Regions from separate parts of the Erwinia tasmaniensis Et1/99 genome, predicted to be linked through region 1. Evidence: predicted binding sites of a transcription regulator. Region 1 holds the regulator's gene; the other holds the start of a gene.

Region 1 (3,419 bases):
GGTTCCGGAAGCGGAATTGCGGCCAAAGCGCTGTATGCCACGCTGCGTCCAGCCTGGCTGCTTAAGTTGCAGATCGCCCCAGGTTTTTGGCGTGAACAGTGCGCCGCACAGGCGGGTCACCGAGAAAATCGCATCCAGCTGTTGTGCGTTCACTCCGGCTAACGGATTATCCTGATTCACTACCACCACCAGCGCATCAATCGCTACCGGTACGGCCAGCGGGGGATAACCGTATCTGTCCTCCAGCAGCTGTCGCTCTGCCGTCTGCATCGGTCTGCTCATCGCGCCCAGCTGTGCTGCCCCGGCGGCCAGCGCGGTCGGAGCCGTTGACGAACCCGCCGCCTGGATCTGCACATTAACCCCCGGATACTGGCGGCTAAAATTGTCTCCCCACAGCGCCATCAGATTACCAAGCGTGTCAGACCCAACGCTGTTCAGATTGCCCGCCAGCATGCCCTCTTTGGCATGAGCCAGCACGCTGACCAGCAGCAGCGTCAGTGCGATAAAATTTTTCATGCTCCGGGTTCCCTGTGACTAACGCCCTGCGGTTGCGCCCGCTGTTGCATCAACAATTAACCTGGGGGCCAGCTGAAAGCTGAAGCAGGTTTCTCCTTCGCCGGGGGCGCTACTGATATTCAGCCGCGCGTTATGGTGGCTTAGCGCATGTTTGACGATAGCCAGACCTAAACCGCTTCCCCCGGTCTGGCGGGATCGCGCCTTGTCCACGCGATAGAAGCGCTCCGTCAGGCGCGGTAAATGCTCTGGCGCAATGCCCGGGCCGTTATCTTCCACCCTGAACTCTGCCCCCTGTACGGTGCGTTGCCAGCTGATGGTGATGCGGGTGCCGTCCGGGGTGTGATTCACCGCATTGTACACCAGGTTAGACATCGCGCTGCGCAGCTGTTCGTCATTGCCAAACACGCGTAGGTTCGGATCGCTGACAAACTGAATGTGATGACGCCCGTGGCTTAACGTTTCCGCTTCACGCTGCAATAGCCGCAACATCATGGGCACGTCGACGATTTCCTGCAGGTCGGTTGCCGGAGCCGCCTCGATGCGTGACAGCGTCAGCAGCTGCGCCACCAGGCTATCCATACGCTTTGCCTGCTCCTGCATGGTTTGCACCGCTTTGTCACGCAGGCCACCTTCCAGCGCCGAATCACTCATCATCTCCAGATAACCCTTCAACACCGTTAGCGGCGTGCGCAGCTCGTGACTGACGTTGGCAAAAAAGTTGCGGCGCGCGCCTTCAAGCTGGTGCATTTGCGTCACGTCACGCGCCACCAGCAGCCACTGCCCTTCACTGTAGGGCATGATGCGAAATTCAAGATGGCGCTGGTTGTTCAGTACCAGCGTCAGCGGATGCGCGAAATCGCGCTGGCGCAGATAGCGGGTAAACTCCGGGTAGCGCAGCAGGTTAAGGATATTCTGGCCATTATCTTCCGGCCAGCGCAGCCCCAAAATCTGCTGGGCCAGTCCGTTACACCAGAAAATCGTGCCCTCTTCAGTGGTCAGCACCACCGCATCCGGCAGCGTTTCTGCCCCGCTGCGAAAGCGCTTAATCAGATGGCCAAGCTCACGGCGTCGGCGTCGGTTGCGCGCCTGCATCTGGTACAGGCCGTAAAAAAGAGGTTCCCAGCTGCCGCGCCCGCTGGGGGGCGTCATGCTACGGTCGACCCACAGCCAGTGCGAAAGCCGCAGCAGGTTGTTGAAATGAAAGCCCAGCACGCAAAGCACCGCCACCAGCAACAGCCAGGGCAATCCGCCCGCCAGCAGTCCTACGATCAGCGCGGGCAGGCAGGCGAGCAGCAGCTCAAACAATAATCTCTTCCAGGAGAGGCGTTCCAACACGATTCAGACTCCGTGCGAGCGATCAATAACGTGCAGAGAAACGATAACCTGTTCCGCGAACCGTCTGCACCATACGATCGTGCCCACTCACCTCCAGCGCCTTGCGCAGACGGCGAATATGAACATCGACGGTACGGTCTTCGACATACACGTTAGTCCCCCAGACATGGTTTAGCAACTGCTCACGGCTGTAGACGCGCTCTGGATGAGTCATGAAGAAGTGCAGGAGCTTGTATTCGGTTGGCCCCATTTCCAACGGCTGGGTAGCCGACATAACGCGGTGTGACGACGGGTCGAGCGTCAGCCCCTGCATCTCAATCACCTCTTCCACCGCCATAGGCGAAATGCGCCGCATCACGGCCTTTATGCGCGCCACCAGCTCTTTCGGCGAGAACGGTTTGGTAATGTAATCATCGGCACCGACTTCCAGCCCGCGTACGCGATCTTCCTCTTCGCCGCGTGCGGTCAGCATCATGACCGGGATATCGCGCGTCATCGCTTCACGCTTCAGGTGCTTAATAAACTGAATGCCCGATCCCCCCGGCAGCATCCAGTCCAGCAGGATCAGATCCGGCCAGGGTTCAATCAGCAAACTGACCGCGCTGTCATAATCCGCGGCTTCTATCGGATGATAGTCATTTTGTTCCAGAACGAAACACAACATCTCACGGATTGGGGCTTCATCTTCAACCACCAGAATGCGCTTTGCCATTATTGCTCCTGCTGCTGTGACAGATTGTCACGGGATATGCGGCATCATTATGCGTCAGTTTTATGACAGTTTTATGAAAAAAGCACGCCCGGCAAGGACGGACGAAACGAATTAAATATCTGCACGGCAATATGTTTATAATCACCGCTTCGCGTTTCTGCCATGAAGGGAGCACCATGCGCATCATTCATACTGCCGACTGGCATCTTGGCCAGTTTTTCTATACCAAAAGCCGTGCGGCAGAGCATCAGGCATTTCTTGACTGGCTGCTGGAACAGGCAGAAACGCAGCAGGTCGATGCCATCATCGTCGCCGGTGATATTTTCGATACCGGTTCCCCACCGAGTTACGCACGCGAGATCTACAACCGCTTTGTGGTAAAGCTACAGCCAACCGGCTGTCAGCTGGTGGTGCTGGGCGGCAATCACGATTCGGTCACTATGCTTAATGAATCGCGTGAACTGCTGGCCTGCCTGAATACCCGGGTGATCGCCGCCGCCGCTGAGGATATCCGTCAGCAGGTGCTGGTGCTGAACCGCCGCGACGGGCAGCCGGGCGCTCTGCTGTGCGCCATTCCCTTCTTACGTCCGCGTGATATTTTGCGCAGCCAGAGCGGGCAGTCAGGGCGCGAAAAACAGCAAAGTCTGCTGGAAGCCATCAGCGAGCATTATCAGCGCTGCTGGCAGGAAGCACTGGCACAGCGCAATGCGCTCGGCCTGGCGCTACCGATTATCGCCACCGGCCATCTGACGACCATGGGCGTCACCAAAAGCGATGCGGTACGCGATATCTATATCGGCACGCTGGACGCTTTTCCGGCTGACCTCTTCCCTCCGGCGGATTACATCGCCCTCGG
Region 2 (3,419 bases), 780 kb from region 1:
CGCCAGCGGGCCAGATAAAGAAGATGGCGGTGATCAGCAGCTGCGGCAGCACCAGCAGATAAGGCAGCACGCCGCTACGGAAAACGGGACGGGGTTGGGACATCAAAGTACTCTCGTATCAAAGTCGCAGTGGCGACCTCGAAGAGGATCGCCACTGGCGGACGGATAGGTGAAGCGCGACGAGTGGTTATTTGCTCTGCTGCTCAAAGCGTGCCAGCAGCTCATTACCGCGCCTGACGGCGTTATCCAGCGCCGCCTGCGGAGCCTGTTTTCCTGTCCACACCCCTTCCAGCTCTTCATCCACGATGGTGCGGATCTGCGGCATATTGCCCAGACGCATCCCTTTGGTATAAGGCAGCGGATCTTTGTTCAGCATCTGGCGGGTGGCGATATCCGCGCCCGGATGCTGCTGATAAAACCCCTGGCGTTTGGTCAGATCATAAGCGGCGGTGGTGATCGGCAGATAGCCGGTTTTCTGGTGCCATTCGGCGGCAATCTCAGGCTGCGCAAGGAACTGCATAAATTCGGCAACGCCTTTATAGGTTGCGGCATCTTTGCCCTTCATCGCCCACAGGCTGGCCCCGCCGATGATGGCATTCTGCGGCGCGTTTGCCGCGCTGTCATCGTAAGGCATCATGCCAACGCCGAAGTTGAATTTGGCATATTTGCGGATATCCGCCAGCGAGCCGGAAGATGCGGTGGTGATGCCACAGTCGCCGTTATAAAACTTGGCGGTGGGCTCATCTTTGCGTCCGAAATAGGTAAAATCGCCCTTCTTATTCATCGCTTCAAGCAGCGCGATATGGCTGACCTGGAGCGGCTTGTTGAATTCCAGCCGCGCATCGCTGCCGTCGAAACCGTTATTTTTCGTCGCTACCGGCTGACCATGCCAGGCGCTGAAGTTCTCAATCTGGATCCAGCCCTGCCAGCCGCTGGCGTAGCCGCAGGACATACCGGCTTTACGCAGCGCGGCGGTGTCTTTCTCCAGCTGCTGCCAGGTTTTAGGCGGCTGTTCCGGATCCAGGCCGGCTTTTTTAAACGCGTCTTTGTTGTAGTACAGCACCGGGGTGGAGCTGTTAAACGGCTGTGAGATCAGCTGCCCGCTGGCGTCGCTGTAATAACCCGCCACCGCCGGTACAAACTGTTTGGTATCTAGGGGGATGCCGGCGTTTTTGAACACTTCGTACACCGGCACGATAGCTTTCGATGCCATCATGGTTGCCGTGCCAACCTCATAGACTTGCAGGATAGCCGGAGCTTTTCCCGTACGCACCGCCGCAATGCCGGCGGCCAGGCTCTGCTCGTAATTGCCTTTATAGGTAGGAACGATGCGGTAATCAGGGTGCGTTTCATTGAAGCGGGTCGCCAGCGCGTTAACCTCTACCCCCAGTTCACCCTCCATTGAGTGCCAGAAGGGGATATCGGTGGCAGCCAGCGCGCTGGTGCTGAAAGCCAGTCCAAGTATCACGCTAAGTGCGTTGTGACGGAATGAGAATGATGACATGTCGGTTTCCTGTACCCGGTGTTATAAGGCGCGAAGACGCGCATTGCTGTAATTTGCAGGTAACATGACATGGAAAAATGACAGAAAAATAACGCTTTTATGACCGGGGAGTGACGATCAACACTGACCGAACTCGATTTTTCACCCGATGGTTAGCGCTTCATAGCGCAACGTTCGCCTTTCTTTTACACAGCTCGCAGCCCTGTTCTAAAAGCGGGGGGGTGAGATGCGCTGAAAGCAACGCGTTGCAGGCACAAAAAAACCGCCCTGGAAGGCGGTTCTTTTGTGCGGTATGAGATCGGGTCACCTCAGCCGCGTACCATATAGACTGGTAACTTGACTCGAGTATTTTAGCCCCTTATACAGCGGATGTATAGTGTTTCACTTTACATCCGCTGTATCGACTATTGTTGAGCTTCACCAGGGTGGATATAATAACGTCGTCAATTGCCGAACGGCCTGTAGCAGGCTGAAAATAGTGAATGAATACAGCTTTTTCCTGTAATTTAATGGAAGCAGTAAATTATTTTAAATACAGGTTCGATGGTATTCCCGCAGATCTGGAAGTCTGGGATGGGATTCAGGGGTGCCAACTTCAACCCTGCTACGAAAGGCTGGTAACTTGACAAAGCGCACTAGCCGGTGAGTAAAAGAAAGCTCCTATCCTGACTTAATTCCCCGTAGCTCCCTGACAGGAGCTGAAAAATGAAGAAATTTGTCTATATAACTTTGATCTTCGTCCTGGCTAACGTTAGTGGTGGCGAAACACCTTCGATGAACATCTTCACAGGCAATCACATCACTGTGACGGTTACCACCAGGTAAATAAACTCTATGTTTGTAGCCGTCCTTCGGGACGGCTTTTTTTATTCCCAGCAGAAACGGGCATTTTAATATATTCTGCACAGCCTTCTGAATTTAATCAGTAATGACGTTACATATTAGCGTAATGGCAATACGGTCTCCCTTGCCCTGATTTCTTACTGTAATATTCTCCCTCGCGACATATTTTTTCGGTAAACCGGCTACTTCCAGCGAGAAACAACCCATATTATTAGCACCGTAAAGAGTACCGTCGCGCCCCATGCATAGTTAGGCCAGAACATGCCGCCTGATGCAGCGAAACCAATAATAAGCAGAGCACAAATGATAGCGCTGGCAAGGTATCGTAGCTGCCAACCCAGCCATCTTTTAAAAAAATTCATCGGTTCATGCGCATCATGGTGCCTGCTCTCTCATTATCTGATGAGCGAATACGTAACAGGGGCGGATTTCTACTAATGATGGGATCTGGCAAAAATACGGCATTTCCCGTTTTTTTGCGTAGAGCGTGCGGCGGCGGTGACTTCAGCCTCTGTTTGATCGGAGCCACGGTATGAAGTCAGGGGGCCAGATTACCCACCCCCTTCCCTTAGCGAGATCGCGAGCGCAAACCCCGCCCGATCACCCCCCCAGATAGGCGTTTCGCACCGCCTCATTGGCTAACAGCGCCGCGCCGCTGTCTTCCAGCACCACGTGGCCGTTTTCCAGCACATAGCCCCGGTCGGCCAGCTTCAGCGCCTGGTTAGCATTCTGCTCCACCAGGAAAATGGTCATGCCTTCCTGACGCAGCTGTTCGATGGTGTCGAAAATCTGCTGGATGATAATCGGTGCCAGCCCGAGCGAGGGTTCATCCAGCAGCAGCAGGCGCGGCTGACTCATCAGCGCCCGGCCGATTGCCAGCATCTGCTGCTCGCCGCCGGACATGGTGCCAGCGCGCTGTACCCGCCGCTCGTACAGACGGGGAAACAGCTCATAGACGCGCCGGATGCGCTGCTGGTACTGCTGGCGTTCGGCAAAAAAACCGCCCATCGCCAGGTTCTCTTCCACCGTCATACGCGCAAAGACGCGGCGGCCCTCCGGCACAATGGCAATC

What was found. The regulator PhoB, encoded in region 1, activates phosphate uptake and scavenging genes when phosphate is short. The targets are predictions, from matches to a motif close to CTGTCATAAAACTGNCNNAT.
Region 2: ugpB (sn-glycerol-3-phosphate ABC transporter substrate-binding protein UgpB) is a predicted target of PhoB. The motif match lies at 1,591-1,610, and genes of this name have one in related genera.

Annotation. Positions count from the first base shown of each region.
Region 1 covers NC_010694.1:2,850,563-2,853,981, forward strand. Annotated here, with positions in the region: gene ETA_RS13895 (PstS family phosphate ABC transporter substrate-binding protein) at 1-516, opposite strand, end outside; gene phoR (phosphate regulon sensor histidine kinase PhoR) at 535-1,851, opposite strand; gene phoB (phosphate response regulator transcription factor PhoB) at 1,874-2,563, opposite strand; gene sbcD (exonuclease subunit SbcD) at 2,740-3,419, shown strand, end outside.
Region 2 covers NC_010694.1:3,635,484-3,638,902, forward strand. Annotated here, with positions in the region: gene ugpA (sn-glycerol-3-phosphate ABC transporter permease UgpA) at 1-103, opposite strand, end outside; gene ugpB (sn-glycerol-3-phosphate ABC transporter substrate-binding protein UgpB) at 188-1,504, opposite strand; gene livF (high-affinity branched-chain amino acid ABC transporter ATP-binding protein LivF) at 2,948-3,419, opposite strand, start outside.